DNA from 2 places in the Candidatus Villigracilis proximus genome. Region 2 is predicted to be linked to the other one. Evidence: riboswitches for the same ligand, from Rfam matches in the RefSeq annotation. Region 2 holds a riboswitch; the other holds the start of a gene.
What was found. Region 2 has a riboswitch for cyclic di-GMP ahead of IPL71_RS22715 (CpaE/TadZ family protein). Riboswitches for the same ligand answer to the same signal wherever they lie in the genome.
Positions count from the first base shown of each region.

Region 1: another riboswitch for cyclic di-GMP. It lies ahead of IPL71_RS13360 (S-layer homology domain-containing protein); the one in region 2 lies ahead of IPL71_RS22715 (CpaE/TadZ family protein).

Region 1 is NZ_JADJUO010000011.1:21,212-37,533, forward strand. It holds gene IPL71_RS13345 (Ig-like domain-containing protein) at 1-2,114, shown strand, start outside; gene IPL71_RS13350 (Ig-like domain-containing protein) at 2,081-2,998, shown strand; gene IPL71_RS13355 (S-layer homology domain-containing protein) at 2,995-3,687, shown strand; cyclic di-GMP riboswitch class I at 3,924-4,016, shown strand; cyclic di-GMP riboswitch class I at 4,099-4,188, shown strand; gene IPL71_RS13360 (S-layer homology domain-containing protein) at 4,242-5,945, shown strand; gene IPL71_RS13365 (class I SAM-dependent rRNA methyltransferase) at 5,954-7,198, opposite strand; gene IPL71_RS13370 (hypothetical protein) at 7,435-7,665, opposite strand; gene IPL71_RS13375 (DUF1361 domain-containing protein) at 7,634-8,977, opposite strand; gene IPL71_RS13380 (DUF1361 domain-containing protein) at 9,068-9,769, opposite strand; partial or broken gene IPL71_RS13385 (DinB family protein) at 9,815-10,276, opposite strand; gene IPL71_RS13390 (alpha/beta fold hydrolase) at 10,364-11,239, opposite strand; gene IPL71_RS13395 (xanthine dehydrogenase family protein molybdopterin-binding subunit) at 11,306-13,342, opposite strand; gene IPL71_RS13400 (hypothetical protein) at 13,501-13,923, opposite strand; gene IPL71_RS13405 ((2Fe-2S)-binding protein) at 13,934-14,332, opposite strand; gene IPL71_RS13410 (FAD binding domain-containing protein) at 14,299-15,342, opposite strand; gene IPL71_RS13415 (hypothetical protein) at 15,392-15,916, opposite strand; gene IPL71_RS13420 (class II fructose-bisphosphate aldolase) at 16,030-16,322, shown strand, end outside.
Region 2 is NZ_JADJUO010000028.1:22,588-38,909, forward strand. It holds gene IPL71_RS22665 (hypothetical protein) at 1-151, shown strand, start outside; gene IPL71_RS22670 (transcriptional regulator) at 141-449, shown strand; gene IPL71_RS22675 (ABC transporter ATP-binding protein) at 590-1,327, shown strand; gene IPL71_RS22680 (ABC transporter ATP-binding protein) at 1,324-2,490, shown strand; gene IPL71_RS22685 (ATP-binding protein) at 2,585-4,441, shown strand; gene IPL71_RS22690 (response regulator) at 4,474-4,857, shown strand; gene IPL71_RS22695 (GAF domain-containing protein) at 4,896-6,965, shown strand; gene IPL71_RS22700 (ABC transporter permease) at 7,029-8,369, shown strand; gene IPL71_RS22705 (ABC transporter permease) at 8,366-9,460, shown strand; gene IPL71_RS22710 (HlyD family secretion protein) at 9,593-10,717, shown strand; cyclic di-GMP riboswitch class I at 10,808-10,894, shown strand; cyclic di-GMP riboswitch class I at 10,973-11,070, shown strand; gene IPL71_RS22715 (CpaE/TadZ family protein) at 11,212-12,432, shown strand; gene IPL71_RS22720 (3-keto-alpha-glucoside-1,2-lyase-like domain-containing protein) at 12,485-13,225, shown strand; gene IPL71_RS22725 (carboxypeptidase-like regulatory domain-containing protein) at 13,237-13,677, shown strand; partial or broken gene ruvB (Holliday junction branch migration DNA helicase RuvB) at 13,771-14,705, shown strand; gene IPL71_RS22735 (hypothetical protein) at 14,752-15,042, shown strand; gene IPL71_RS22740 (DUF2905 domain-containing protein) at 15,049-15,276, shown strand; gene IPL71_RS22745 (hypothetical protein) at 15,486-16,322, shown strand, end outside.

The sequences.
Region 1 (16,322 bases), on a different contig from region 2:
CACATGGAACATTAACTGGAACCGGCGCGAATCGGACTTACACTCCCGCTGCCAATTACAACGGTGCAGATAGTTTCACCTTCAAGGTCAATGACGGAACCATCGACAGCGCTGTTGCAACAGTGAGTATCAATATCACATTCACAAATGTTGCCCCGGTCGCGAGCCCGCAGTCTGTTAGCACCAATGAAGATACGGCCAAGGCCATTACTCTGGCTGGCACCGATGCGGACGGCGACATATTGACTTATGTGATCGTGACCGCCCCAGCACATGGAACATTAACTGGAACCGGTGTGAATCGGACCTACACTCCCGCCGCGAACTACAACGGTGCAGATAGTTTCACATTCAAGGTTAACGACGGAACCGTGGACAGTGCTCCCGCCACTGTCAGTATCACCGTGACCGCCGTCAATGATGTGCCGGTAGCGAGTCCTCAATCTGTTAGTACCAATGAAGATACAGCCAAGGCCATTACTCTGGCTGGCACCGATGCGGACGGCGACACATTGACTTATGTGATCGTGACCGCCCCAGCACATGGAACATTAACTGGAACCAGTGTGAATCGGACTTACACTCCCGCCGCGAACTACAACGGTGTAGATAGTTTCACATTCAAGGTCAACGATGGAACCGTGGACAGTGCTCCTGCCACTGTCAGTATTACCGTGACAGCCGTTAATAATGCCCCGGTAGCTACTAGCCCTCAATCTGTTAGCACCAATGAAGACACAGCCAAGGCCATTACTCTGGCTGGTACTGATGTGGACGGCGACACATTGACTTATGTGATCGTGACCGCCCCAGCACATGGAACATTAACTGGAACCGGCGCGAATCAGACCTACACTCCCGCCGCCAACTACAATGGTGCAGATAGTTTCACATTCAAGGTCAACGACGGAACCGTGGACAGTGCTCCCGCTACTGTTAGTATCACCGTGACCGCCGTCAATGATGTGCCGGTAGCGAGTCCTCAATCTGTTAGCACCAATGAAGACACAGCCAAGGCCATTACTTTAGCTGGCACAGATTCAGACGGCGACACATTGACTTATGTGATCGTGACCGCCCCAGTACATGGAACATTAACTGGAACCGGTGTGAATCAGACTTACACTCCTGCCGCGAACTACAATGGTGCAGATAGTTTCACCTTCAAGGTCAACGACGGAACCGTGGACAGTGCTCCCGCTACTATCAGCATCACCGTGACCGCCGTCAATGATGTGCCGGTTGCCAATGACCAGTCTGTCAGCACAACCAGGAACACGCCAAAAGCTATTACATTGACTGGCTCAGATATAGACGGCAATTCCTTAACTTATATTATTGTATCCACTCCGTCACATGGCACTCTTAGCGGCACTGGCGCAAGCCGAACCTACACGCCGAACACGAATTACACAGGCGCAGACAGCTTCACTTTCAAGGTTAACGACGGAACGGTGGATAGCGCTGTTGCAACAGTGAGTATCAATATCACATTCTCAAATGTAGCCCCGGTAGCGAGCCCTCAATCTGTTAGTACCAATGAAGACACAGTCAAGGCCATTACTTTGGCTGGTACCGATGCGGACGGCGACACATTGACTTATGTGATCGTGACCGATCCTGCACATGGAACATTAACTGGAACCGGTGCGAATCGGACTTACACTCCCGCCGCGAACTACAACGGTGCAGATAGTTTCACCTTCAAGGTCAACGACGGAACCGTGGACAGTACTCCCGCCACTGTCAGCATCACCGTGACCGCCGTCAATGATGTGCCGGTCGCGAGCCCAGGCCGAAGAGCCGGCGGGGGGCGGGGGGGGGGGGGGGCGGGCGGCCCGGGCGGGAGGGCGGGGGGGGGGGGGCCCGCCGCCCAACGGGGCGGGCCCCGGGCACGGCGGGGCCGGGGGGGGGGGGCCGCGGGGCACCGGGCCGCCGCGGGGGGGGGGGGGGGGGGGGGCGGGGGGCAGGCGCGGCCGCGGGGCAGGGGCGCGGCGCGGGCGGGGGGGGGCGCGAGCAGGGCGGCCGGAGGGGGGGGCAGTCTGTTAGCACCAATGAAGATACAGCCAAGGCAATTACTCTGGCTGGCACCGATGCGGACGGCGACACATTGACCTATGTGATCGTGACCAACCCTGCACATGGAACATTAACTGGAACCGGCGCGAATCGGACTTACACTCCCGCCGTAAACTACAACGGTGCAGATAGTTTCACCTTCAAGGTCAACGACGGAACTGTGGACAGTGCTCCTGCCACTGTTAGTATCACCGTGACCGCCGTCAATGATGTGCCGGTTGCCAACGACCAGTCTGTCAGCACAACGAGGAACACACCCAAAGCTATTACACTGACTGGCTCAGACATAGACGGCAATTCCTTAACTTATATTATTGTGGCAACTCCGTCACATGGCACTCTTAGCGGCACTGGCGCAAGCCGAACCTACACACCGAACACGAATTACACAGGCACGGACAGCTTTACCTTCAAGGTCAACGATGGAACGGTGGACAGCACTGTTGCAACAGTGAGTATCAATATCACATTCGCAAATGTTGCCCCGGTCGCGAGCCCGCAGTCTGTTAGCACCAATGAAGATACAGCCAAGGCCATTACTCTGGCTGGTACCGATGCGGACGGCGACACATTGACCTATGTGATCGTGACCAATCCAGCACATGGAACATTAACTGGAACCGGCGCGAATCGGACTTACACTCCCGCCGCGAACTACAACGGTGCAGATAGTTTCACCTTCAAGGTCAATGACGGAACCGTGGACAGTGCTCCTGCCACGGTCAACATTACCGTGACCGCCGTCAACAATCCACCAACAGATATCTCTATATCAAAGAGTAATTTCAACGAAAATCAAGCTGTAGGTACGTTGGTTGGAACATTCTCCACTACAGATTCTGACATGAGTGACACCTTCACTTATGAATTCTGCGGGGTACTGATGATGCTTCTTTCACAATCAACGGTGATAGCTTGAAGACTGCTGTGCTTTTTGATTACGAAACTAAAAATACTTACAGCATCTGTGTCCGCAGTACAGACGCCGCCACACTTAGCGTTACCAGAACGTTTGTGATTACTGTCAATAATCTTCTGGACACGCAAACCTTTATGGATGTGCCTCAAGGTTTCTGGGCAGCTCGTTATATTCAAGCGATCTATGAAGCTGGAATCACGAGCGGTTGTACAACCAACCCATTAAACTATTGCCCTGATGCTTCTGTCACCCGGGCGCAGATGGCGATCTTCATCGAAAAGGGAATGCGCGGTTCCGGATTTACTCCTCCTGCCGCAACTGGCACAGTCTTTACAGATGTTCCACAAGGGTACTGGGCAGCCGCCTGGATCGAACAACTGGCAGCCGATGGCATCACTGGTGGATGTGGAGCAGGCGTTTACTGCCCGGATGCGGAAGTAACACGTGCGCAGATGGCCGTCTTCCTGCTAAAGGCCAAGCATGGGTCAGCTTACACTCCGCCGGCCTCCAGTGGCACAGTCTTTACAGATGTTCCACAAAGTCATTGGGCAGTCGCCTGGGTCGAAGAGTTGGCGGCTGAAGGGATTACCAGTGGTTGTGCAGCAGGACTATATTGCCCCGAGAGTTCCGTGACACGTGCCCAGATGGCGGTATTCCTTCAAAAAGTTTTCAATCTACCTCTGCCGTAGTCATCCGGCAATAAGATAATTTTCATAAAACACCCCTACAGTTAAAAACTGTAGGGGTGTTTTATTTTGGCAGATTTGATTTTCAGATTTCCAAAGATGAGCGATTCTTTTTGAGCAGTGACTGGAGCATATTTTTGTTTGCTTGTTTTTTTACTGTATACAAAATTGTAACGTTGAATTTCATAATTGTTAGGTTAATTAAGAGGAAATATCTGTATAATGATTTTGTAATAAGAAATTGATAAAGGCAAACCCAGTGAAAACTGGGGACGCAAAGCCAACGGGTCTACCGCCACAGCAAATGTGGTCATGATTGCCAGGCCGCCAGAACTTTATATATGGTTATTCCTTGGCGGACCTGAATGAATCCAGGTTCGCTTTTTTTGTTATTTTTGAACTTTACAAAGTTTGTATCGATAAGGGCAAACCCGGCGAAAGCCGGGGACGCAAAGCCAACGGGTCTACCGCCACTGATGTGGCCATGATTGCCAGGCCTCCGAAAACGAATCAGCGCGAGTTTTTGCGTTCCGGGTGCCCTTGTCAGGAGAGAAACAATGGTACCCAAATATTTTTCTAACTCCATCTGCCTTGCCATCATTTTGACACTTTGTCTGACTGCAGTTCCTGCGCCTGTTTTTGCTGCATCAAGCCGCATTGAATCTGTTGCCGTAAAAGAGCACGTCATTAAATTTTATCTTGACCCTGCTCTTGTGCCTGATGTGAACTTTGCAAAAGCAGTTCTTGGTGAATATGTGCATGATATGAATGTTATTCTGGCAAAGAACACATCCCGTCGCCTGATATTTAACCCTGAAACAGGTATTATTCTCACGAATACACAGCCTCACTCAAATCAAGCAACCCCTCCTTTGCCTGTGGAAGATTTTGAGATCTGGGTACATGCGATTCGCACGGACTATTCAATCTCTTACGGTGGATACGCCGGTATTGACGATGGCGGCGCCGGAGTTCTTGCAGGTTTAAAATGGACAAAACTCTATGACCCCAATTCACTTTCTGCGGATGAGGTGGTCGATTATTGGACACAGATCAACAATATGCTCCATGAGTTGGCGCATGTATTCGGAGCGGGGTATGGAGAATACTATAAACTTACCACCATTCAAGATGCAACCGGAGTTGCTCCTCTGCTTAATATAAACATCCTTAACCAAAACGATGCATTCTGGAGCGACAAACCCGATTTCATGACCGATCCGTTATTGAAGAACGCGGCACAAGCCATGATCGCCGGGCAACCGGCCAATCGCGCAAATCTGCTCGATTATGTTGAATATTCAAAATTGACAGCGAAGATCATTAGCAGTGATTATCGTAACGGATCTCCCACAATAGACCTTTCACAAATTAACATTAAGGTAGTTTCCACTGATGGACAGCCTCTGAATGAAGCCAAAGTTGATGTGTGGAGCGTTTTTGGTGGTTCTCCATACTCTACACAATTAATGGTGGATGATCTTACAAACGAAAATGGAGAGATTGGCTTTAGTTGGGGTGGTTTGAGCAATCCGCATAATAGTTATGATTTTTTACGCCTGATCAAAGTATATAAAGAAGGTTATGTTGCTTCAGCCAGATATTTTTCCATATTTGACGCGGATATTGAGAAACTGGTCAACGGGAATGACTTTTTGACCATCACAATTCAGTTAGGCGTAGTTGATGCAAACCCGCCATCTACATCTACTTTTGAGGATGTGGACGTGAATGCCTTCGCATCGTCGTCCATTGAACAGTTATATAATGCCGAGATCACTGGCGGCTGTTCACTTTCGCCTTTGCTCTATTGTCCAAACGATATCGTCACTCGCGGACAAATGGCGGTTTTTCTTGAGCGCAGTATGAAAGGCTCCGGTTTTTCTCCTTCTGTTGGTATGCTTAGCTTCAATGATACAGCTGATCATTGGGCACGTTATTGGATCGAAGTTCTTGCGGTTGATGGAGTGACAAGCGGCTGTGGAAATGGAAATTATTGCCCTGATAGCCCGGTGACTCGTGCTCAAATGGCGGTATTTTTATTGCGTGCCAAACATGGTGCTGATTATGCCCCATCTGCTCCTTCCGGTCTTTTGTTTCAGGATGTACCCTCCGATTATTGGGCCGCGGCTTGGGTTGAGCAATTCAGCACGGATGGAATTACAAGCGGCTGCGGCAATGGAAATTATTGTCCTGACGAGCCTGTAACACGTGCGCAAATGGCCGTCTTTCTAACCAGAGCCTTTGATCTTATTCCCTAGAAAATTTTTTATGCCGCTGTGGCAAACAGGCACTTGAGGTACGCCCCTTCTTCAAATCCAATCGGATGGTCAAGCGCGTGGCTGGTGCGTTCAATCTCTATCAATCGGCGGTTGGATTCTCTGGCGGATTGGTGGATGGCATCAAAAAAGGATTGAGCATCAATGCGGCTGGAACAGGAAGCCTGCACCAACACCCCGCCAGAGCGCAGCACACTTAACCCGAGCCTGGTCAGCTTTCTATAAGCAGCCAGCCCCGCTGCAACTTGACTCTGATTCTGCGCGAACATGGGCGGGTCGATGATGACAAGGTCGAAGAACCTCTTTTGTGATTCCATGCGGGCAAGAACTTCAAAGGCATCTTCGGCAATGGTTTCGTGTACAGCAGATTTTACTGTGGGGATATGCAGGTTATGTGAAAAGTTATTGATTGCAGCTTGTATGGCGGGCGCACTGATATCTACGCTGACGATTTCTTTTGCGCCGCCGCGAGCGGCATAAACTGAGAATCCGCCAGTGTAAGCGAATACATTTAGCACAGATTTCCCCTTGGATAATTTTTCAACACGAGCACGGTTTTCACGTTGGTCGAGAAAGAAGCCCGTCTTTTGCCCGTGGATCGGGTCACACTCAAAGGTTAGTCCATTTTCTTGAAACAGAAGCAGGCCTTCGGACGGGTGACCCGTGAGCGTCATCCCATCTTCGAGTCCATATAAGAATCCGCTTTGTTTATTTAATGAGCGGCTAAGCCGCAATATCAATCTTTTGGAGGGATGGACCTGAGCGAGCGCGGAACAAAATTCTTTAAGATGGGGGATCCAACTTGGGCTGTAAATTTTTAAGACAAGAGTCTCTGCATAACGATCAATGACCAATCCGGGCAGGCCGTCATTTTCGCCATGGATGAGTCTGTAGCCATCGGTGAGTTGTTGTGTGAGTGGTTTTCGAATCTGGCTGGCTGCCATGATCTTTGTTTGAAACCAGTTTTTGTCAATTATGGCGGGCTGCCGATGTTGAAGGATGCGCACGCGAATGGATGAGGTTGGATCATATAAGCCGATGGCAAGGAAGCGGCGTTTGTTGTCGAAGATGACCGCGAGATCGCCGGGGGCACCCTGGTGACTTTGTTCGATAATGGCTTGATCGAAGACCCAGGGGTGGTTTTGGCGCAGGGCGCGTTCTGCCGGCGCGCTGACTCGCAATGCGATGCGCTTTGACGCCGGACTTGGAAGTTGAGATAGCAGGGAGTTTGTCATGGCTTTTTTTGTTTGAAGTATGGTTCTGATTTTATTGATAAAAAAGAAAATCTTCATTTTCTGCGCACGAAGCGATCATTGCCCCGATTTAATTTCGGATAATGTCTATTAGACATTATCCGAAATTACTTACAAGCATCATCGTGATATTTCCTGATTTTAGCGGACTAAGTTTTTTGAATCAGTCTGAAGAGAAATTTTTATATTTTTGCAGTTAATTTTTTGAGGGTTTTTTGTTACAGAAAACCTTCATCTTTTTTTCTTGCGCCAAATGTTAATACTGCTTCCAAAACACCACCGCCGACTGCCAGCGCTTTATCAGAGACCAGCGTACAAAGCGCGGGGTCATTACGTCGATCTACATCACCGATCTTCATTCCGCGTGTCACATGATGGCCGGGGCGGATTAATCCGCGCAGCACACCTGTAAATGGGCTAAAGATCGAAGAAATTTTCGCTTTCATCATCCGGTTCGATTTCGCCAATAAATTGGCCTTCTTCCAAATGTTCTCCGATATTCACTGAAGAGATTAATACGCCATCGTGTGACGCTCTCAGCACGCGTCTTCTGTCTCCATCAGGTTCACCGCTATCTTCCTGTGCCGACCCGCTCCAATACACGCGCCCCAAGGTATGTCCGCGGCGGGTTTCTATTACAGCGTGGCAATTCTCACCGGCGCAGAATCCAGGCCCCAGTCCGATATGAAGCGGAATGTTTACATCCAGATGTTCAGGCGGAACTTTTAATAGCCGCGCATCCACCACAAAAGTTGATTGTGGACTTGTCAAAAATTGATTGCGGAGAATATTTGCCTGCGGATCAACCAATACTGGAATTTCACCCGCTTCCAACGTAACCTGAAACTGATCTGGCGATACTAGACGCGCGGTCGTCCCTTCAACAGTTTGTGCTCCCTCATAAACAGCCTCAGAAAATGAAACAGTCCGGCGAACAGCCAAAGGTTTTTCCAACTCAATGATGACCAGTTGAAAACCGGCGCGGTGTAAACGTAGAGCTACGCCGCTTGCAAGGTCGCCCCCGCCGCGTAAAACGATTAAATTGCTCATGGTATCTCCTGTGGGGATCATGCGAGGCGCCTGTTCTTGAAGTAAAAGACCAAACGCGTAAAGAGTTACATAAAAGAAAATAAAGAAAGTTGAGAATACGCTGATGAAAATAATGGACTGCATACTCGGATGAGATGCATAATACATGAAATCACGTAAACGCTCAAGTGGATGAAAGAACATGTCCCATGAATTCCAGCGTAGAAAACGCCCGATGTAAATTCCGAGGCTGCATAGTACACCCGCGGTGAAAACAAATATCCAGCCTGCCGCGCGCCCAAACTGACGGCGTACAATATCATGCATTAGAAACATCGAAACCACGCCGAGCAGCAGGCCTGTCCATGCGAACCAGATCAATAAGAGTGTGTCGAACCATAGCGGCACATCAGGCTTGGGATACCCCAAATGTTGCAGGTCTGTCAGAATATAAGGCGCATTTGGAAAGAAAAGCATCCATAAGACAGCCACCACAGGTACGGTAAATATCAGAAACCTGCGTTTCCATGAAAAGATCGAAGCTGTGTAGGCCAGTCCAAGCGGAATCCATGCCAGAAAAATATTCCAGATCAAAAATGCGTAATCCAGCGATCCGCTGATCAAAGTCCGCACGCGGAATAATACCAGTGAAAGTAATGTCGCCCCGCATAGCAAAGCAAAGACTGTCATCCGAAATTTATAGGGCTGTAGGTGAGTATAAAGTTTTTTCATGAAATACATCTCCAAATTGTTTTTCGCCAATTGTAGTCAGCCCAGCCTTCAATGCCTCTCAAAACCTCGCAAAATTCCCGCTGTTATTTTTTACTTTACACTCACATTCTGCTCCTGCAATAAATGCGCAAAGGAATACAAGGTGAGATATACAAACAAATAAAATGCCGCAAATAAGATCGTAAATGCCACCAGTCGTTTGGAGGGGTCAATCGCCAGGCCAAGAATTGTGACCACGATCTCAGTTGGGTCGTCTAGTAAATCCCATGAATTAAAGCGTACAAAACGTCCCAGATATACGCCAAAACTGCTCAAGCCTGAAACGAAGAGAACAAAAGCCCAGCCGAACCAGCGTCCAAAAGTGCGCTGGACGATATCGTGCATTAGGTAGAGTGAAACAAGGCCGAGCAGCAGACCTGTCCACGAAAACCAGACCATCACAATCACGTCATACCAAACCGGCGCGCCGGATGTCTCTTTGGCAAGATGTTGTAAATCTGTCAAAATATAGGGAGCATTGGGGAAGAAGAGCAGCCAGAGAAACGCGGTGAAAGGCAGTACAAAATATAAAAGCGGTTTTTTCCAGGATAGGGCATACGCCAGATAAGCCAGCACAAAGGGAATCCAGGCCAGAAAAAGATTCCATACCAATCCTGTGTACCGTCCTGTATCACTGTATGTAATGCGCGCTGCTACCAGCAGTACGCAAATCACCGAAGCCGATAACATCAGTCCAAACATCGACAACTTATAGCGATTGCGTTTAATAAAATTTTGAGTTGTGTTTATCATATTTTATATTCATCCGGAGCGAAGCCAAAGGAAAACCATCGCAATCTATTTCATCTCGCGGAAGAATCCAATCATATCGATTTCGCCCGGCGAATGATCGAAATCCGTCAGCATTACCGCGGCTTCGCTTCTGTGCTGTGTGCCATGATTAACTACATGCACCATCGCGTGCCAGAGGATACTTTCCATTTCATTGCCTTGTGTGGTCTTGAAGTAAAAAGGTGCATTCAATTTCTCATCGCTTAGGCTTTCCACAAATGCGTTGAGCGCAGTTTCTTCTTCCAGCCAGCGTGCTTGCAGTGACGCGCATGTCGGGAAGTCCTCCGGTTTCATCCGTTGGGACGGTGATTCTCCCAGCCAGCGCTTGCGCCAGATCCATTCTGCAAAAAGCGTATGTGTCAATGTGCTTCGCAGCCCGCCATGTGGATATGAAGCGGGTGCCAGAAATTGTTCTGCGGTTACCTGTGCGGCAGTATCCAGAATACGTTTGTTCGCCCAGTTATTGTATTGGCAAAGACTTGAATATCTTGTTTATTCATTTTGATGAACCTCCAATCTCTTTATAAACTTTCTATGTTCCTGTGCTGTAAAGATCTATCTGGATAGAAAATCCAGCAGGATCGGGTTTACAACTTCAGGTTTTTCGTAATGCGGAATATGTCCACAGTTCTCGATTGCATGAAACTCTGCGTGTGGCATGGCCTGCATCACAGACCGGCTGTATTCAAAGGGTACGGTCTTGTCGTTTATGCCCCAAAATAGCAAAGTGGGCTTTTGCAGATTTCCAGCGCGCGTATAAGTTTCGTAAAAAGAATCAAGCATCCCATTCCGCATCGTGGATAAGATCGCACGCTTAAATCCCTTGAATTGCATCTGTATCTTATATTGCGATTGAAAATGTTCCACCGACTCAGGGTCAAACAGATCAGATGCGATTGCTTTTACCATACTCATGCTTCCAAACAGACCAAGCGCCAGCTCGCCCAAAATGGGCAGTTTCATTGCTTTTAGAAACCAAGCCAATGACACGCGCCTTGCACCCGCCGGGGCGATCAACACCTGTTTGCGGACGTACTCGGGGTATTCGTAGACAAACGATGTTGTGATTACTCCGCCCATTGAAAGCCCGATCAAGTTAACTTGTTTAAGTCTCAGTGCATCGAGCAAGTCTTTGAGCTGCCGCACAAAAAGGTGAATGTCATAGTTGACATTGGGCTTGTCTGAATATCCACGGCCTATAAGATCATACCGTAATACGCGAAAACCTGAATTGACCAGAAAATCGAAAGTGTTGTCGAAAATAAAATATGGGACGGAGAATCCATGCACAAGCACAACGGGCGGCCCATCTTGCGGCCCGCTTAATTGATAGTGGGTGACTCCATCTGTAAGCGGAATAAACGAACCATGCGCTGTTTGGCGTGCGGTTTCATCGAGTATTTTTGTTTCATCAAAATAGGGAAATGACATAATCTTTTTTTATCACGGGGGCAGACTTTGCGTCTGCCCCTGTTTTTGTACCCCTTACAAAAAAGCCTATCTTATTGTTCCAAGCGCCCGCAAAACACGTTCAGGGGTGAATGGGAATGCATCGATCCAGATGCCAATTGCATCGTGAATGGCGGCGGCGATGGCTGGCGCAACTGGCAGCAGGGGCAATTCGCCAAGTCCACGCGCACCCCAGGGGCCATTGGGATCAGGAACCTCCACAAGAACCGACTCGACAGATTCGGGAATATCCAAGATGGTCGGGATGAGATAGGTGCTAAATTGATCGGTCAGCACGCGGCCATCTTTTGTTTTGTAATCTTCGAGTATCGCATAGCCATGTGCTTGTACGACGGCACCTTCAATCTGACCGACAACGAGATCAGGGTTGATCGCCTTGCCAACATCATCTGCAGAGACGATGCGAATCACGCGTATATGGCCGGTCTGTGTGTCTACTTTCACTTCGGCGGCTTGGGCCACATAAGAATACGAAAAATTCGGCATGGAATATCCAGTATCGTGATCGAATGGGGTGGTGCGCGGTGCGAGATATTTAAATTCTGCAATGGCGGGGCGCTCTTCCAGATCCCATTTCTTTAACGCTGCTTCTGCCGCGCCTTTGATCGAGTTGCCAGCCATAAAGGTTAAACGGGATGCCGATGCCGAGCCGGGATTACCCTGTGTGGCAGAGTCGGAAGTTTTGAGCTCCACTTTATCTTCCGAAATTCCGAGTACCTGCGCTGCCATTTGGATCATGACCGTATGTGTACCCTGACCAACTTCTGCTCCGGCATGATGTACCACGACGCGATCCATTTTTCCGTTGCCGTGGATTTCCACTTTCGCCCAGCAGTTTTCCTGATAGCCAAAAGAGAAGCCTACATTTTTAAATCCAGTCGCAAACCCCTGCCCACGGACGATGTGAGAATCGGTTTTTTTCTTTTTTGTTTTTAATTTCTTCCAGCCGAATTTATCACGTGCGGCTTCAATACATTCCACAATGCTCACCGTAGCCGGGACGGGTGTGCCAACTCCCATAGTGTCGCCATCGCGCAGTGCGTTCTTTAATCTAAACTCAACCGGGTCTATGCCGAGTTTTTCAGCGAGTTTGTTCATTTGCAGCTCGGCCATGAACAGGGCTTGTGGTGCGCCAAAGCCGCGAAAGGCGGCGCTGGGAACATTGTTTGTATATAAGCCGTAGACGTCTGTTTTTACGTTGGGTACAAAATATGGTCCGGTGGATGTAATGGCTGCGTTGCCAAGTACTTTGTTGGTGGTATACATGTACGCGCCGCCGTCACCGATCAATTCATTTTCCATGGCGATCAACTTGCCGTCTTTGGTCGCGCCCCATTTTGCGTTGATGGTGATCGGGTGACGTTTGCCATGTCCGATCATCGACTCGCGGCGAGACCAAATGATCTTGACAGGTTGTTGCAGTTTCCAGGCGGCCAGTGCGATCACAATTTGCACCGACATGTCTTCACGTCCGCCGAATGCGCCGCCGATGGCGGGATAAATGATGCGGATCATTTCATCAGGCAAGCCTAGTGCGTGCGCGATGGTTTCGCGGTCGGCGTGAGTCCATTGGCCGCCAGACTCAATTGTGACGCGGCCTTCTTCGTCAATATAGGCCAGTCCTGCTTCAGGTTGAAGATAGGCGTGTTCCTGTACCGGCGTGTAATATTGACCTTCGACGATCACATCTGCTTTTGCAAAGGCTGCGTCCACATCGCCCTTGCGAATCTTGTAATGCACGCAGACGTTAGTATCGCCTCTGTCAGGGTGGAGGATGGGCGCATCGGAGCGCAGAGCAGCTTTCGGGTCCGCAAGAATCGGGAGGTCTTCATAGTCCACTTCGATCAGTTTGACGGCGGCTTCTGCCTGGGCTTCCGTCTGCGCTACAACGACGGCTACCTGATCGCCAATAAAGCGGACGATGTCTGTGTATGGTTTGCTTGATCCGGGTCCGCATAGAACGGGTTGGTCGGGAATTTGCAATCCATATTCATTGACCGGGATATCTTTTGCTGTATAAACTGCGGCAACGCCCGGCGCGGCTTCCGCTTTGTCTGTGCGGATGTTTTTGACGCGGGCGTGCGGACGCTCGGCAAAAGGATTTTCATATGCAGCATGCCCCTCATGGTAAGGTCACCAGAGTAAAGCGTGCTGCCTGTTACTTTTCCGCGCGCGTCAATGCGGGGCAGTGATTTACCGACAGATTGTTCTGACATAATTTCCTATCGTGTGTATTTCTTTGTTTTGATATTGGGCGGAGGTGCATCGGTGGGGCCATAGCGTGAAGGGCCGGTGAAGCTATAGATCAATGCGTAGACCAGTGATATGATACCGCCAAGGAAGACCATGAAAATGATGCTGGCGACTGCCATGGCGTAAAAGTTTTTTATGCTGACGATGGGTCCAAAAATAGCCATAAGTCCACTGGATTTGTAGAAGAAATCCGGCAGACCGGGCTTGCCCATTAATTGATAGGGGATGGGCCAGTTGTGTTCAACCCCGTAGTTGATGGTTTCAACCCCGGCCGCAATTGAAATGGCAGGGATAATCAGCATCATGAAACAACCAATACCACGCCAGATCGCGTGCGGACCTTCATTCTTGGGCGCAGTTCTAATGCGTGACGAGCTTCTGTACTTTCCCATTAAATACCTCTTATTTTTTCGTTTTGCTTGCGTCTTCAATGGCTTTTACGATCTTGTAATAGCCTGTGCAGCGGCAGAGATTTCCAGTGATGGCTTGCTCGATCTCATTATGTGTGGGTTTGGATTTTTCTTCCATTAATTTTGCGCCAGACATCAAAAAGCCCGGTGTGCAATATCCGCATTGGACGGCGCCATGTTTGACAAAGGCTTCCTGTACAGGATGCAGTTCTTCGCCATTGGCCAGCCCTTCAATGGTGGTGATCTGTGCGCCGTGCGCGCGGGGTGCAGGCACAAGGCAGGACATGACCGCCTTGCCGTCCATGAAGACAGTACACGCGCCGCATTCGCCCTCGGCGCAGCCTTCTTTGGTGCCGGTTAACATGCCTTCTTCGCGCAGCAGACGCAGCAATGTTTTATTATGTCCGCTGGTGAAGGAATAGTTCTTTCCATTAATGGTCGTTTCAATTGGCGAGGATGGAAAGTCACTCGTGGTCTGAGCTCGTGCTCTGTGGTCTCTTTTGACTGTAACAGAACCGGCTTCTTTGGCATTCCATCCTGTTCGGTTTCGTTGAGGATCGTGGTCAGAGCGCGGGCGGTAATGACTTTGACCATTTCAAGGCGGTAGGCTGCGGAACCGCGCACATCGTCAATCGGATGCGCGGCTTGCATGGCGAGTTCTGCGGCCTGGGCGATATTTTTTCTATTGAGTTTTTTCTGTGCGAGGAATTTTTCCGCTTCTTCTGCGTGACCGATGACCGGGGTGACGGCTCCCAGAGTGATGACTGCCGATTTGACAGTGCCCTCTTTCAGATTAAGAATGATCGCGACATTGACGAGGGAAATGGCCTGGGCGCGGCGTAAGGCCAGTTTGATGAAGGTTCCACGCTGGGATTTCTTCATGGCCGGGAAGGAAATATCGACCAGCATTTCATCGGCTTGCATCACCGATCTGCGGACGCCGGTATAAAATTCATTTAATGGGACGGTTCGTTCGCCGCGCGTGGAGAGCAGGGTCACACTTGCGCCGAGTGCCATTAACGGAGTGATCGTGTCGTTGGCCGGCGAGGCGGTGATCAGATTACCCGCGATGGTGCCACGGTTGCGGATCTGCGGTGCGCCGACTTCCCATGCCGCGCGTGCCAGTGGATAGGCGCTTTTGCGGATGAGCTTGGATGCGGCGCAGTCGTTGTGAGTGACAAGGGGGCCAAGATGAATGATATTGTCTTCATCAATAATGATCTGGTCAAGGGTTGGGATGCGCGAAACGTCGATCAGGGTATCGATGCCCTTTTTTACGCCGCGTTCGAGTCCGAGGATGAGGTCTGTGCCGCCTGCTACGATGCGGGCGCGTTCTTTCTTTTCCCTAAAATTTTTAATAACTTCATCTATGGATGTTGCATTGATATAGTTTTGCCACATAGGATACATAAAACCCTAAAGGCCTTTAAGGCCTTTAGGGTTTTTCATTTTATTGTCCGCTTCCGGTAACAACTTCGGAGCGGCGCTCAAAAGTTTCCACAGCAAGACGGGCAAGGGTGGTCAGGTTGCGAATGGCGGCTGGTAATGCTGCTTCGTCGCTCAGGCTGGCTTCCACATTATCAAGCGCGCTGCTGACCTGTTCACCGAGGGTGAAGAATGTAACATCGAACTGATAGATCGCTTCGAGTTCCTTTTCGTTGATCTTCACGGCATCGAACAAGCCGGAGTATCCGCGCGCGGCTGTGGTGATCTTGTCAATAAAAGTGCGCAAAGCGAGTGCGGCCTTTTCCATATCATCGACATATTTGATCATGCCATTGTTGACAAGCTCAACCTGTAGGTTGGATGCGCGTCCCCAATATTCTTCAAAGCGGCGCGCTACTGTTTCACGCAGAACTTTGTCTGCGTCGCGGCGGTTTTGTCTTTCAATGTAGCCGCTGAAACCGGGAATGTACGAAAGTAGTTTTTTGAACGGGTCGATCTGTCCACTTACTTTTTCAAAAAAATCACTCATGTGAGCCTCCTGCCATAATATACGTGTATTTGTCCAAATCGTCTCATGATGTTTACATTATATCGTTTAATTCCAGTTATAATGAGATTATCATTATTTCTCAGGAGCTTACAATGTCAGATCAGATTCAAGAATTACTTAACCTCGTTGACAACAGTTTATCTGTTGACGGTGCAACCGTGAAAGTGCTGGATGCGGCGAAATTCAGAAAGAACATCGGAAAATTGGTGGAACGTTCTGCAACCGCTTCAGACTCATCCGCTGGCTGGTCCCGTTACCTTATCCGTGCCGCCGCTTTGGAATTGGGCGTGTACGCCGCATCCATTCATGAGCTTTATCTCGCCCGTGGACGCGGTGAAGTACCCATGACCTTTACCACACCCGCTTTCAACTTGCGCGCCTTGTC
Region 2 (16,322 bases):
GGCTTCCTCTTTTAGCGGTTTGCCGGCGCATTACAGCATCAGTCTTTTTTACGCCTTATTTGGAATTGTTCTCATGATCTGGGGCGGCGCCACACTTGCAAAATATCTGCATGAAAATCCTTTGGTCGACGAGGGCACAGATGAGCGATGACTTGCGCGCCCTCACCGATCTGGATCGGATCATCCATGAACCCGCGCGGTTGTTGATCGCCACCATCCTTTCGGGTGTGATCAGCGCCGACTTTCTTTTCCTGCAACGTGAAACAGGGTTAACGAAGGGAAATTTGTCTGCTCATCTCTCGAAGCTTGAAGAAGCCGGTTATGTGAAGATCGAAAAAACATTTAAAGGAAAATTACCGTTGACCGTGTGTAAACTGACCGCCGCAGGCCAGAAGGCGCTGGCGAAATATCGTCAGCAATTACAGGATTTTATGAAAAAGACAAGTTGATCACGCCAAACTCAGTTCGAAACGAGACACTATTTTCGGAGCTATTCCACTGGTTTTCCCTGTTCAGTAAATGAAAACCATCTGCAAACCGCTATGACGTAATGAATTACACAAAGGCGGTAAAATCAAGTTGACTAATTATGACATCTACTATTATTGAATTACTCGAAGTAAATAAAACCTATTCCACGGCCGCTGGCGATTTTGTTGCATTGAAAGATGTGAATTTACAAATCAACGCTGGCGAGTTTGTGGGCATTGTCGGAAAATCCGGCGCTGGGAAATCCACTTTATTAAATATGATCAACGGTGTGGATCAACTCTCCAGCGGCGAAGTATTTGTGCATACTGATGGCAAAAAACTGTCGGTGCATGAAATGAGCGAAGACGGGCGCGCCCAATGGCGCGGAAAAAACATGGGCGTTGTTTATCAATCGTTCCAACTTTTGCCCATGTTGACTCTCGTTGAAAATATCATGCTGCCGATGGACCTTTCCGATAATTTCAATCCGCGCAAATCGAAGGAACGCGCGCTCGAATTGCTTACACTCGTTGAGCTTGAAGAGCATGCCAACAAACTGCCAGCCTTCATCTCCGGCGGACAGCAGCAGCGGGTTGCCATTGCGCGTGCGCTCGCCAATGACCCTTCGATCCTCGTCGCCGATGAGCCAACCGGCAGTCTTGATTCCATCACCGCCGATCATATCTTTGATGTCTTTGAACATCTCGTTTCAGAACAGGGAAAAACCATTGTCATGGTCACACACGATATCGGTCTCGCGAGCCGCTTCTCACGCAGTCTGGTCATTGCGGATGGAGAACTGGTCGACTCGCAGCCGGATTCCAATTTGGATAAAACATTCATGAGGCGGAGATGAACAAAGCCCCGCTTCGCACCAAGCCGAAAACTGGTCCTGCTCAAGTAGCAGACTTTGCGCCTGAATCCATGATCGAACTACGCGGCGTCATCAAAAGATTCAGCAATGCGGCAGGGGAATTCACCGTCCTCAAAGGCGTGGACTTAACCATTAATCGCGGCGAATTCGTTTCCATCGTTGGCAAATCAGGCAGCGGAAAATCCACGCTGTTGAATATGATCACCGGCATCGACCATCCTACCGAAGGTCTGGTGGTGGTGAACGCCACAGATATTTATACCGGCGTCACGGAAAGTCAGCGCTCAAAATGGCGTGGAAAGAACCTTGGCATTGTCTTCCAATTCTTTCAATTATTGCCCATGCTTACACTTCTCGAAAATGTCATGCTCCCCATGGACTACGTGGACTTATACGATTTCGACGAACGCCCCGCGCGCGCCATGGAATTATTAACTTTGGTCGGTCTGGAACAATTCGCGAATAAACTTCCGGTTTTGGTTTCCACCGGTCAGCAGCAACTCGCCGCCATTGCAAGAGCCATGGCTTGTGATCCGCCCTTGCTGGTGGCTGATGAACCGACTGGCAACCTTGACACACGCTCAGCCGATAAGATCATTCAACTCTTTGAAGGATTTGTCGCACAAGGCAAGACCATTGTCATGGTGACTCACGACCCGTCACTTACATCCCGCACCAATCGCAACATCATCATTTCTGATGGTGAGTTGATCAATGAAACCGTCTCACGTGCGTTGCCGAAACTGCGTCACCGTCACATGCTTGAATTTACACGCATTGTCGAAGGGCATGTTTATCAGCCAAACGAAACCATCCTTTCACGTGATCAGCACGTGGACCATTTCTTTATGATCCGCAAAGGTGAAGTGGAAGTGGTTTTACAGGATGAGAAAAATCAGGAGACGGTGATCTCACGTCTCAAGCCGGGAGAATTCTTTGGCGAGATCGAACTTCTGCGCGGCGGTAAATCAATTGCGAATGTACGCGCGGCCAGCAACAACCCGGTGGAAGTGTTGACTCTTCCGCGCGAAGATTTTCTGCGTGTGATTCATGAATCCCCGATCACGGCAGAAGCACTGGGCGAGATCGTCCAAAAACGACTTGATGAGCAACGTGTCGCAGACCGCAGATCGGTGAGCCGGTAGGTTGGTAGTTGGTAAACACGTAGAAAAGTAAACAGGTAAATATGTTCATTTATTACGTTTCACGTTTCATCCTTCATACTTCATACTTTTAAAAATGACTGATCCACGTAAACTCCCGCAGATACTCTATATAGAAGACAGCGACGAAGCCCGTTCGCTGGTGCGGCGTTTGCTTTCTCATAAATATGTAGTGCTGGAAGCCATAGATCCATTGAACGGGTTGCAGCTTGCCGAAGAAACCCAGCCCAGCCTGATCCTGGTGGACTATAGTCTGCCGCACATGACGGGTAATGAAGCCGCCACACGCTTGAAGAAGATGCTGCCTGATACACCCATCGTCATTGTTTCAGGTGACTTGTCCGTTGGGGCGCGGGAGCGGGCGTTGGCTGCAGGCGCGGTGGGATTTATCTCCAAGCCGATCGATGCTGATTTTATCGAACAAGTGGATGCATATTTGGACGGCAAAGTGGAAATTTTGGAAGATGCCGAAAAATCCCTGCAAGCCTATCAACAGGAATTGGTGGAACGCCTCGAAGGTAATATCCGCCAGTTGAGCACCACGGTTGAAAAGAATAAACATTTGCTGCAACAGAATGAACGCATGTTTTCAATGTTGGAGCGCAGACATAAACTGCTTGAAACCGCCGCACGTGTAGGGCAGATGGTTACATCCATTTTGGCGATAGACGATCTGTTGAAGCACACGGTCAATATTATTTGCAGTGAATTCAATTTATATTACTCAGGCATATTTTTAGTTTCTGAAGATGAAGAATGGGCGGTTCTGCGCGCGGGATATGCTGCTGCGGGGCGCAAAATGATGTCTGAAAATTACCGGCTGCACGTGGATGAAAAATCCATGATCGGGAATTCGATCATTAAACAACAGGCGCAGATCGCGCTGGATGTGGCTGGCGAAGAGTCACGCTTTATGAATCCGTTTTTGCCGAACACACGCTCTGAGATGGCGCTGCCGCTGATCGTTCAATCTCAGGTTACATCTCTGCAAGCCATGGCCGATCAGATCGCGATTGCAATTAATAATGCGCAGTTGATGTTTAAGTTGGAAGCTGCCACCGCGGAGATCGTCCGCACGAAAACATTTGAAGCGATCGCCACTGCCACAGGCGAAGCCATCCACTGGGTGGGCAATAAGGCGGCTCCGATCCCGGGCAGTATCAAGCGTGTGCGTGAAGATATGCTGTACATTCTGGCGCTCGCGGCGCAGTTCGTGCCAAATGATTCAGATGCTGAAAATGCATCTTTAACGGGAGCAGTTCAAACGGTCAGGGAAGAAGCGCAGGCAATGAATATTGATCTGGACCAGGTCCTGGCTGATATGTCTGCCATGAAGAAGAATCGTCTTCAGGCGTTGGTCAGCGTCGAATCATTAATGGAAGATCTGGAGATCGCCGAGAATAGCGCGGTGACGATCTTAAGTATCAAGGAAGGTCTGATCGGACCTGCGCGTCAACGAAACGATGCTGTGGTGTCTTTAAGCGAAATGATCGCGGACACGGTTGCGAATATGGGACTGCCCGATGGGGTAGTGGAGTTGGAGTGGGCGGCTGATATGCCGAATGCATTTGTGGACGCGCGGCAGGTGGAGCAGGTTTTTAATAATTTGATCAAGAATTCATGGGAAGCAATGGCGAAGACCTCTGCGCCAAAGATTTATGTAAGTGGAATGCGTGATTCAAATCCGAAGTTTGTTTTGGTGAGCGTGAAAGATAACGGGCCGGGCATTCCGAAAGAGATACAGGAAAAGATCTGGGTTTCGTTTTTTACCACCAAAGGTGGCAGCGGCGGTACCGGGCTTGGGCTTTCCTCTGTAATGCAAATTGTGAATCAACACGGCGGAAGTATTTCGCTGGAGAGTGAAGTTGGCAAGGGCGCTATGTTTTCGGTACGCCTGCCTGTTGAAAAAAAGTTTAAGACCTCACAGGTCTGATCTACATATATAAATTATTTTTTGGAGGATGAATGACAACGGTTCTTTTGGTGGATGATGAAAAGTTAATTCTGCGAAGTCTTGAAAAAACGCTTTTGCGCGCAGGCTTTGATGTGATCACTGCATCAGATTGTAAAAGCGGAAGTGAGATCTTCGCGCAAAATTCAGAGACGGTCAATATTGCGGTGCTTGATTTGAACATGCCAAGTTTTGACGGCACACCCAAAACAGGCGCGGGGCTTGATCTGCTCGCAGACCTCAAGCAGCAAAAATCATCGCTGCCGGTGGTCATCCTTACTGCGTATGATGAAGTGACCAAAGCCAAGGATGCAGTCTCTGGCGGCGCGAGCGCATTTTTCGTAAAAGGCCGCGAACAGGGCCTGGTTGAATTGATCCAGAAAATCTTAAACGTTTAACGCCAAACGTTCAACGTCATTAATCTAAAGAGGAAATTATGACAAACGATATTCAAAGACACGCAACTTTATTAAAGGCCTCGGCACGCGCAGCCAAGAACATCACCACCATTCTCGATCCGTATGAATTGTTGCAACGCACGGTTGACATCATCTGTGATGAATTCGGCTTTTATTACGCCGGTGTATTTTTTCTGGATGATGCGAAACAGTACGCTGTCTTAAAAGCCGGACGCGGTGAAGCAGGCCGGGAAATGATCAACGCGGGACATAAACTCGCCGTTGGCGGGAACTCGATGATCGGTGCATCCATTGCAAATCGTCAGGGGCGCATCGCTCTGGACGTGGGAGCTGAGGCAGTTTTCTTTGAGAATCCCCACCTTCCGAAGACCCGCTCCGAGATGGCGCTTCCGCTCATTGTCGGCGAGGATATTATTGGCGCGGTCACAGTTCAATCCACTGAAGAAGCCGCGTTTCACGATGAAGATATTGCCGCCTTGCAAACCATGGCGGATCAGCTTGCGATCGCCATTCAAAATTCCAATCTGCATCGCCAGGCAGAGCGCCGTTCCCGTTTGTTGAAAGCCGCGAACCGCGTGGGCAAGGAAGTCACATCCATTTTGGATATTGAGCAATTGCTTTCACAAACTGTAAATATTATCTGTGAATCTTATGGTTTGTACTACGCGGGCGTCTTCCTTTTGGACTCAGCTGGCGAGTACGCTATTTTGCGTTCCGGTTATGGCAAGGCTGGCAAAGCCATGGTCGCGGATGGTCACAAACTTAAAGTTGGCACAGACTCGATGATCGGCGCCTGTATCGCCATGAATGAAGCCCGCATCGCGTTGGACGTTGGTGAAGAGCGTGTGCATTTCAAGAATCCACATTTACCGCATACCCGTTCCGAAATGGCGTTGCCTCTGGTCTACGGCGGCAGAGCCCTCGGCGCTGTGACCATTCAAAGCTCTGAAGAACGCGCTTTCAGCGAAGATGACATCACCACGTTGTTGACCATGGCAGAGCATCTGGCTGTCGCGATCAATAACGCGCATCTGGTTGATGAACTCAAGGAAGCACACAGTGAAATTTTGCGTAACAAAGTCTTCGAAGCGCTGACCACCGCCTCCACCGAAGCCATTCATTGGATCGGTAATAAGACTCTGCCAATTTCATTGACCATTGCGCGTTTGCGCGAAGAAATTGCAGAAGGAAAAGTTGACCTTGAGTCACTCAAGGAAGACCTGGATATGATCGCTGAAAGCGCGGCACAGATCACGCAGGTTAAAGAACAATTGATTGGCGCGGTGCGTGAACAACGACCACGCGCTGTCCTGTTTGCGGATGTATTGCAGACCGCCGCTCATCAACGCGATTTTTCAGCAAATGCCTTGAAAGTGAAAATTGACCCTGCTGCTGCATACGTGATCGCAGACAGCACACAACTCACACGTGCGGTTGGTAATATTTTGCAAAATGCCGCAGAGGCCGGCGCCAAGTCTGTGACCGTCAGCGTTCATCCCACCGAAGAGCGCGGTGTGCTTGAGATCGACATCGAAGATGACGGCTCCGGCATGGATGAAGATGTCATGCAGAAAGCGTGGTCTCCATTCTTCTCGACCCGCGGCGTTGAACACCACGGACTCGGTCTGCCCGCAGCCATGCATGTCATCTCGCAGGCGCAGGGACGTATTGCCCTTGTCAGCGAAAAAGGCAAAGGCACAACCGTTGCCTTTTTCATGCCGCGCGGACATGCGAACGACGAAGCCATTGAAGCGGGCAGTGTTAAAAATATTTTATTGATCGATGATAACGATGATTGGGCGAACCTGTTCGCTAAATTACTTAAGGATACAAAAGTTAAATTGACTCAATCTGCAGACTTGAAGAAATTTGCTGATGCTGATTTGATCCTTGTGGATGAACACATCGCATCTGTTTCCTTGACCGATGTCCTGTCTGCGCTTTCAAAGGCAGGACTCACCTCGAAGACGGTCATCCTCACCGCGGCGATCAACCCTGAACGCGTCACCCAATTCCTGCGTGACGGTGTGAAGGATGTCACCGTGAAGCCTTATTCCGGCAGCGAGATCAGCGAATTGTTGAAGTAGAAAGAATAGGAAGTTAAGACCTGACAGGTTTTTCTTAAGTCTGTCAGGTCTGATAAGGTAATTATGCGACCAAGATGGCGTAAAGTTTTACATGATCTATGGGATAACAAAGCCCGTACCCTGCTGGTGGTTTTTTCCATTGCAGTGGGTGTATTTTCCATTGGGGTAATTTCGGGCGCATATCAGATCATTTCAAATGACATGAGTGTTTCCTACGCGGCAAACAACCCTTCGAATATTGAGATCCGCACGGCGAATTACAACGATGATGTACTCGCATCCATTCGTAATTCTCACAGTGTGAAAGATGCAGAAGGGCGCCGCGTGATCAATTTCCGCGTGCGAACGCAGGACAGTGACCAGTGGGTGGCCCTGGATGTGGTTGCGCTGGAAAGTTTCAGCGAGAATCAAGTTAATTTATTAGTGCCAGTTTTGGGTGCGGTCGAAGCGAATAAAGATGAGATCCTGTTGGAGAAGGATGCGCTTAAGAAGTTAAAAGTCACAGTGGGTGATTATCTTGTTTTTGAATTGCCCGATGGCACGCTCAAGGAATTAAAGATTGTGGGCATTGTGCAGGATGTCAGCACAGGTGCGGGTGACTTTCTCGCCCCGCCCTTTGCCTACATTGAGATGAATACATTCCCCACGCTGCGTCAGCCTGAGTTGTTCAACCGTGCGTATGTGACCGTTACAGAAGGCGAAGATGACATTTCCTACATCCGTGAAGTGGGCGCGGACTTAAAGGATAAGCTCGAAAAGAACGGCACCGTGGTGGTGCGTACCCGTTTTTCTGAAAAGCACAAACATCCGCTGGCTGATACGGTGAACGCGATTCTCGGTATTCTGTTGGCGCTTGGAATTCTGATCGTTTTTCTTTCAAGTTCATTGATCGCAAACACATTGAGCGCATTGTTAAGTCAGCATTTGCGGCATATTGGCGTCATCAAATTGGTGGGCGGAAGAAACAAGCAGGTCTTTGCCATGTATTTCACGCTCATCATGGCTTTTGGTGTACTGGCATTGTTGATCGCGATTCCGCTCGGCGGACAGGGCGCGTATGGATTGGCCTTGTTCATTTCAAGTGAGATGCGCTTTAACCTGCTGGGCTATCGCATTGTGCCAATGGCAATGATTATTCAGGTTGCAGTTGGTTTGCTGGTTCCGCTTGTGGCTGGGCTTATGCCTGTGTTGAGCGGCTCACGCATTACCGTGTTGCGCGCGCTCAGCGGTGACCTTGCTGGGGATGAAAACAAACCGCACAAAGCCGGTGAAGACCGTGTGCCGTGGTTTGACTATATGCTGGTTCAGTTTACGCGAATCCTTTCTTCCCGGGGCATTCATTTTCCACGCCCGTTCATTATTTCGCTACGGAATACATTCCGCCGCCGTGGACGTTTGTGTTGACCCTCTTCACGCTGACCATGGGCGGTGCGATCTTTATTGCCGTGTTCAATGTGCGTGTTACTTTGCATGATTACATCGACCAGATCGGAAGTTACTTCCGCGCGGATGTAACTCTTGATTTTGATAAAGCATATCGTCTAAATGAAGTGGAGCAGTACGCCTTGCAAGTGGAAGGCGTGGAACGTGTGGAAGGCTGGCAATTTCTCAACACTGAATTGTTATATGCCGATGGTTTGGTGGCTGATAATGTAAATTTACTGGCTCCACCTGCTGAAAGTGAGCTGGTCAATCCGTTGATCGCATCCGGCCGCTGGATTCGCAAGGATGATGTTCGCAAGCTGGCGATCAGTGAAGCAGTACTTGAGTTTTATCCCAACTTGCAGCCCGGCGACCATTTACTGCTCAAGATTCAAGGCAGGGAAGAATCCTGGGAAGTTGTTGGTATCTTTAAATTTGTCGGTAATGAAGGCATTCTGGCCTATGCGCCTTATGAATATATTTCGCAGATATCAAACCTTGCAAATCGTTCCTTCTCTTTTCGTATGGTCACAAATCAACATGACCGCGTCTATCAGGATTTGATGGCCGAGAAGCTGGATCATTTCTTCCGCGACGAAGGATTCAAAGTTCGTAAATCCGAATCAGGCCTGGCCTCGCTTGATACTGCTTCGGAGAGTTTGGATATTCTGGTGGTCTTTTTGCTCATCATGGCTATTCTGACAGCCGTGGTAGGCGCAATGGGGTTGACCGGCACCATGGGCATGAACGTCCTTGAGCGCACGCGTGAAATCGGCATCATGCGCGCCATCGGCGCTGATGACCGCGCCGTCATGCGCACGATCATCGCAGAAGGCTTTGTGATCGGCACGATTTCATTTATTCTGGCGATCGTGGTTTCCATACCAATTACATACGGACTTTCCTATATTGTCAGTCTGGCTGTGTTTGAAACACCCATTCAAGTGGTCTTCACGTATTTGGGCTACGCCATCTGGTTTGCGCTGGTGCTGGTTCTTTCGGTGTTGGGTTCCATTTTGCCGGCCCGTAATGCCGCGCGTTTGACCATTCGTGAAGTATTGGCTTACGAATAAAAATATTTGTTTTGGTAAAAAACCTAAAGGTCTTTTGTTATTCGGGATTTTACCAAGCAAGGCAGACCTTTAGGGTTTGTGTATAGAGTAGAAAATAATCACATAAACAATGAAATGACAAGAAGGTATAAAATGAAAAAACAAACACTAACTATGATCGCAATACTAACCATCCTTTCACTCGCGCTCGCCGCGTGTGGAAATCAACCTGAGGCCACACCCGCCCCAGCGGAAATTGTCTCGTCCAGTGATGTTGTCGCGGAAGGCCGCCTCGAACCGATTCAGGGTGCGAACCTATTTTTTCAGGCACGCGGTGTCGTTGAGGAAGTTCTGGTGAGCGCCGGAGATACCGTCAGCGAAGGGGATGTCCTCGTCCGCCTCGCAAATGCGGGCGGGGCTGAAGCGCAGGTTGTCGTCGCCCAAAATGCCTATGATGTCCTCCTCCGCAATGAAAGCAGTGACCGCGCCAAACTCTGGCAGGCTTATATGGATGCGCAAATTGCGCGCGGCAAGGCCGAAAATAAATGGGAAGATTTGAATGTTGACAGCATCGAAGACAGCATCGAAGATGACAAGGCGACAATAGAAGATCGTCAACAAGATGTGGCCGATGCGCAGGAAGACTTCGATAAATATAAAGACCTTGATGTCGATAACTCCAAACGCAAGAATGCCGAGGATGATCTTGAACAGGCACAGGACGATCTGAATCAAGCCATCCGCGATCTGGAAGCCACTATTCGCAAACGTGATGAAGTACGCGCGGATTATGATGCCGCACTTGGTCTTGAAGCCGAAGCGAAATATCAATATGAGATCAGCCTTGACGGCCCGAATTCAGATCAGCTCTCATTGGCAAAAGCAAATCTTGATGCTGCAAAAGATACGCTTTCCAATTACATCATAACTGCACCGTTTGGCGGCACTGTGGCGGATGTCAATGTGAAAGTGGGTGAGCAGGTGACAGCTGAAACGCGTGTGATTAGCATTGCCAATTTTAATACCTGGGTTGTTGAAACCACAGATGTAACTGAACTCGAAGTGGTAAAAATCAGTAAAGGACAAACTGTTACGCTCATCCCTGATGCTCTTTCTGATTTGGCTCTCAGCGGCACGGTCACAGAGATCAGCCAGGCCTACACCCAACAAGGCGGTGACATTCTTTATACAGTCCGCATTGCGGTGGCGGAAAACGATCCGCGTTTGAAGTGGGGCATGACCGTGGAAGCTACCTTCAGGGAAGTTGTACAACAATAATAAAAAAATCTCCGTCAACTGGCGGAGATTTTTTTATTAGAACATCTGAGTGATTGAAAAAAACATTTTCTCGTGCAATAATAAAGTTGCTCCGAGAAAGAGCAAAACCGGGAAAACCCGGCGACGCAAAGTCATGGGTCTAACGCTGAACTGAGTCACGACCGCCAGACTGCCGATAAAAGCAAAACCGCCAAAAGACGGCGACGCAAAGTCAGGAATCTAAAACCAGTATAAGTTTCTGGTCAGGATTGACCGACTTCCGAAAGGTAAAATCAGGGAAACCTGATGGCACAAAGTCATGGGTCTACAATCACAAAATTATTTTTCGTGATCATGATTGCCAGGCTGCCGAAGAGCAAATCTTTTCACAGGGATGACCGAACGCGCGTCATCCCTGTTTGCTTTTGTCATTTATCTGTAAATAAACTGTAATATGTTTTTTACACTTTGAATTCTTCCCCATGCTATACTCTACGCAGGCAAAAGGAGACCTTATGTCTGAGCGAATTCTCATTGTAGATGATACTGAATTAAATTTGAAGATGGTGGGTTCTATTCTTCTAAAAGATGGTTATGAAATCATAACGGCTCGAAACGGCATTGAGGCCCTGGAGGTGATCAAATCCAAGCCTCCGGCATTGGCGATTCTGGACGTCATGATGCCGGACATGGATGGATACACTCTTTGTGAGCGTCTGCGTCAAATTCCGTCCACCGCGAAAATTCCGATCATTATTTTGACCGCGCTCAGTGGTGTTGAAGATAAGATCAAGGCTTTTGACTCTGGCGCGGATGATTTTTTAGCAAAGCCATTTGAGTCGCAGGAATTGCGCGCCAGGGTCAAGGTGTTGTTAAGGCGGTTTTCAGAGCGGGAATCTGTTCAAACAAATGAAGAAGTATCGGGGAAGGTGATTGCGGTATTTTCATTGCGCGGGGGAATTGGGGTGTCCATGCTTTCGTCAAATCTGGCCGCATCATTATCACAAATTTGGGGCACGCCTACAGTGCTGGTGGACCTGGCGTTTATGAATGGACAGAGTGCGCTGCTCCTTGATCTTCCCCTTCGTAATTCCTGGGCCGATCTGGGGCGCTCTCCCGCAAAAGAAATGGACATGGATCTGATTAACTCTGTTTTGCTTCATCACGATTCAGGTGTGCATGTCCTTGCATCTCCGCGCCGTCCGCAGGAAGCGGAAGTCATTACAGCCGACCATGTCCAGTCTGCCATCGGATTGCTCCGCGCCCATTATCATTATATTATTCTGGATCTGCCCCATGATTTTTCAGAAACCACGCTGGCAGGTCTGGATATGGCTGACCAAATACTGCTCATGCTCTCGCCTGAAACGGCATCTGTCCGCTGCGCCGCGAATGCCCTGGAAACTTTTGGGCAGCTTCACTATCCGCCCGACCGGACAACCTTGATCTTGAATTGGCCTTTTAAGGGGAAAGGGTTACCGCGCGCCGGAATTGAAGGCGCATTGAAAAGGGAATTGGGCGTTGTGATTCCTTACGCCGGCGAAGCGGTTGTCTCTTCGATCTTATACGGGAAACCTTCCGCCTTGCAGATGCCGCTTGATCCTTTGGGTGCATTTTTGGAAGATCTGGCGTATCTTTACAGCAAGGAAGATCATAAACAAAATCCGCCCGAGAGTGCAGGGGAAGGGCTTAAGCGTGTAAAAGTACGCGCGCAGGCCCGTCAGGAAAAATCGTGATCGCCGGCTGATAATACAGGGATATTTCCCATGCCAGACGATCAATTGAAAATTGGGAGAAAAACATGAAAAAATTTCGCGGATTAATATCCAAAATGGACAGGGTCTTGTTGAATATGGACTCTTACTCGCATTGATTGTTGTCGGTTTGATTCTCGCATTAAGCCTTGGCGGCGTTTCCCTGTCTGATCTTTATTGCACAGTGGCAAGCGGTATAGGCGGTGGAGAGTCTTGCAATGAACAGAAGATGTACTGTCAGGATTCTTTTGACGGCGATCTAAGCGCGTGGCAACCCTTGAATAATACGGTGTCTTTGAACGATGGTCAGATGTGTTTTGGCAGCGGGTTGCAGGCCATGAATAAATGTTCCATGAAATTGCCTGAATCAGATTATGTCATTAAGATGGATGATGTTAGCATCTCAAGCGGTAATGGATATGGTGTGTTTTTCCGTTCGACTGTTGACAGTAATGGGCTGGATGGGTATGTCTTTCAATATGATCCAGGCTGGAAATCATCTAAATACCCAAACGGGGCACTTCTCATTCGTCAATGGATCAATGGTCGTGAAATTTCAACCCCCATTGCAGTTACTCCAATCGGAGAAAATGTATATAACACCCCGCATGATTTTGAAATTAACGTCTCAGGTGACACCTACACAGTAGTAATGGATGGGAAGGAAGTCCTCTCAGCCCAAGACAGCACCTACACCACAGGTGGAACAGGACTTCGTTCCTGGTTTGGTACCTCTGCCTGTATCGGCGACTTCTCTGTTTTTGAAACACCCTAAAAGGAGCAGCCATGCAATTCGACGAATCCCCCGAGCTTGATCAATTTAAAGATGGCATGCCTGAAAACACCCCCGCACCTGATGCAGGCCGCAAAAAATTCCGCGTGATCTTGTTGCTAACATTTATCGTCGTCTCTCTCTTTGGTGTAGCGCTTTTATTAAAAGAAAATCGCACGCTCGCCACTCTGACAGGCACCGCCGTTGTGCAAGGCCGCGTCGTAGATGAAGACGGTCAACCATTTATCGGCGAAATATTTATTCTCGGCACTGAACTTAAAACGCAAACTGATGCAAATGGAAACTTTGAATTGCGCCGTGTCCCTTCCGGTGAGCAGATCCTCATTGTTGCAGATGAATTAATAGGCCGTGATTTTTCCATTCAAGTCACCACTGCCACCACCCTTGAAATGGGCGAGATTCGTTTTGAGACCACCGCCATGCCGCCCAACTAATTTTTTGGGGGGATGTAAACCCCGCTTCGCTCTTAACTGAAAACTGGGACGCGGTTTATTGTCATCGAACTCCTGCGGGGTATAATCTCCGCTATGACTAAACCTCCCCGCCCTTCGACAAGCTCCGCGTCAGGAAAGCCTCTTGACCCTGAAGCCAAACCCGATGACCGTGTAGATAATGCCCTTCGTCCCGAAAAACTAAATGACCTGATCGGTCAGGATCAGGTTAAAGAGAACTTGTCTATTTTGATCGCGGCAGCACGCAAACGCGGTGAAGCATTGGATCACGTCCTTTTTTATGGGCCTCCCGGGTTGGGAAAGACCACGCTCGCGCATGTGCTTGCCAATGAGATGGAAGTCAACGTGAAAGTTACTGCCGGCCCCGTCATTGAACGTGCCGGTGACCTCGCCGCCATTTTGACAAATCTCCGCGCCGGTGACGTGCTCTTTATTGACGAAGTCCATCGTCTCGGCCGTGCTGTCGAAGAAGTGCTCTATCCCGCCATGGAAGATTTCGCGCTGGATATCGTCATCGGCAAGGGACCATCTGCCCGCTCCATTCGTTTGAAACTTCCACGCTTTACGATTGTCGGTGCTACCACTCGTCTGGCATTGGTCACCGCTCCCTTACGTGCCCGCTTCGGCGCAGCCCGTGGGACTCCACGTGTGGCATTGCGTTTATTACGCCGCGTGCGTGATTTTGCCCAAGTCCGCGCGAATGGGGTCATCACAAAAACTGTCGCCAAAGAAGCCTTGGACTTACTGCAAGTTGATCCCCTCGGCCTCGATGACGTGGATCGTCGCGTACTCAAAACCATCATCGAAAAATATAACGGCGGACCTGTCGGTTTAAACACCATCGCCGCATCCATCAGCGAAGAACAAGACACCATCATGGACGTAGTTGAGCCGTATCTTTACAACTCGGTTTCCTCGACCGCACCCCGCAAGGCCGCGTGGCTACCAAATCTGCTTATGAGCATTTGGGATACACCTACACAGGTGAAGGACAGCAGAGGCTGTTGTAACGCATGTCCCTAAAATATGGGGCTGTTCTACGAAAGGTTGTGATCTATGATTCAAGAAGTAATTGTTAAAGCAAATGCACACGAAGCTTTAAGGCCTTTGGTACAAGCGGCGATCCGCAACCAGTTAAAGATTTTACAGCAGGGAATTGACCATTCGCGGGAACGTATCGCCGAATTTGAAAAAATAACAGGCATGTCTTCAGCAGAATTTGAAAAAAAATTACTGGAACGGGAAATAGAAGATACACTGGATGTCCTGGACTGGAATATGGAACTTGCCTCTATGCGTTTGCTTGAGAGACAGTACAAATATCTTGATGAGGCAGAAGTCAGATAAAAGAGAATGGAATCCCTTGCCTGCACCCTCATGCTCGCTGGTATCACCTTATTTCTCATCGGCGGGGGAGTATATCTCGCCGCCAAATTTGGAATCCCACTCGGCAGACTGCCCGGTGACATCCGCATCGAAGGGGAGCACGGCGGATTCTATTTCCCGGTTACAAGTTCAATTTTGGTATCGGTGGTTTTAACCATCTTGTTAAATATAATTCTTCGTCTTCTCAAAAAATAACATCTGAAAGAACGTACAAAAGTAAACCTCTTATACAAGTAACGTGTTGTAAACCACAAAGCCACCAAGGCATTACGTCACTAAGTTTTTCCCTTTGAGTCTTCGAGACTTTATGTTTTTGTGGTAAAAAATAAACTTTTGCAAGAGGTCAAATATTTCATAAATAAGTCTGCTTTGCACAGACTCTTTTTTTCCAAAAATAAAACCACATGAAACGCATCTCCCTCCTCCTCTTTCTTCTTACCTCTTTCCTCCTCGCCGCCTGCGGACAATTAGACTCCATCCCATATACCCCCGCGCAGACTCCCGAAACATGGCTGCAAATTCAGCCATTCGCCGAATTTCAATTTGCTTCGCAGAATATTATTTTTGTTCAGCCAAGTACATCGATCATTGTCTATTTTCTCGGCATCTTAACGATTGCCGTCGGTTTGTATTTTCTAAAAATCCGCAGCGATCAGCACTCCCGTTTCTGGTGGGGCATCGCCCTGCTTTTATGGGGCATCGGCGCACTGCTCGCCGGCACAAGTTACGAAGCCTTTAGTTACGCCATCAAATGCGCCGGCCGCGAAACCTGCCTCTGGACAAGCTGGTGGGAAGTCCTCTACCTCATCGCCTCCGTCTGGAGCATAGACGCAATGACTCTTGCCGTCGCATATTCTAGCACTACGGGCAAACTACGCAAGTCACTTTCAATATACGCCATAGCAAACGCCGTTCTATATTTCATCATCGTCATGATCGGCGCATTTATCCCGATCAAATTCTTGATCTCATTTGAATTACTTTTGGTTGTTGCCGCGCCGGGCATCATCGCCTTTTTCGTCATCAACGGCTGGCGCTATTACAAATATAAAATTAACCAAGACCTTGTATTATTAGGCACATGGATCTGGCTCGGCATCACCATCGCCGCCTATTTTCTTTATCTTATTTCCGGCAACACCGCCGCACTTTGGGCCAAAGGGTTTTGGTTCTCAGAAAATGACGTGCTTCACATCGGCCTCATCATTTGGATGTTCTACATCGCCATTGCCCTCGCGCCT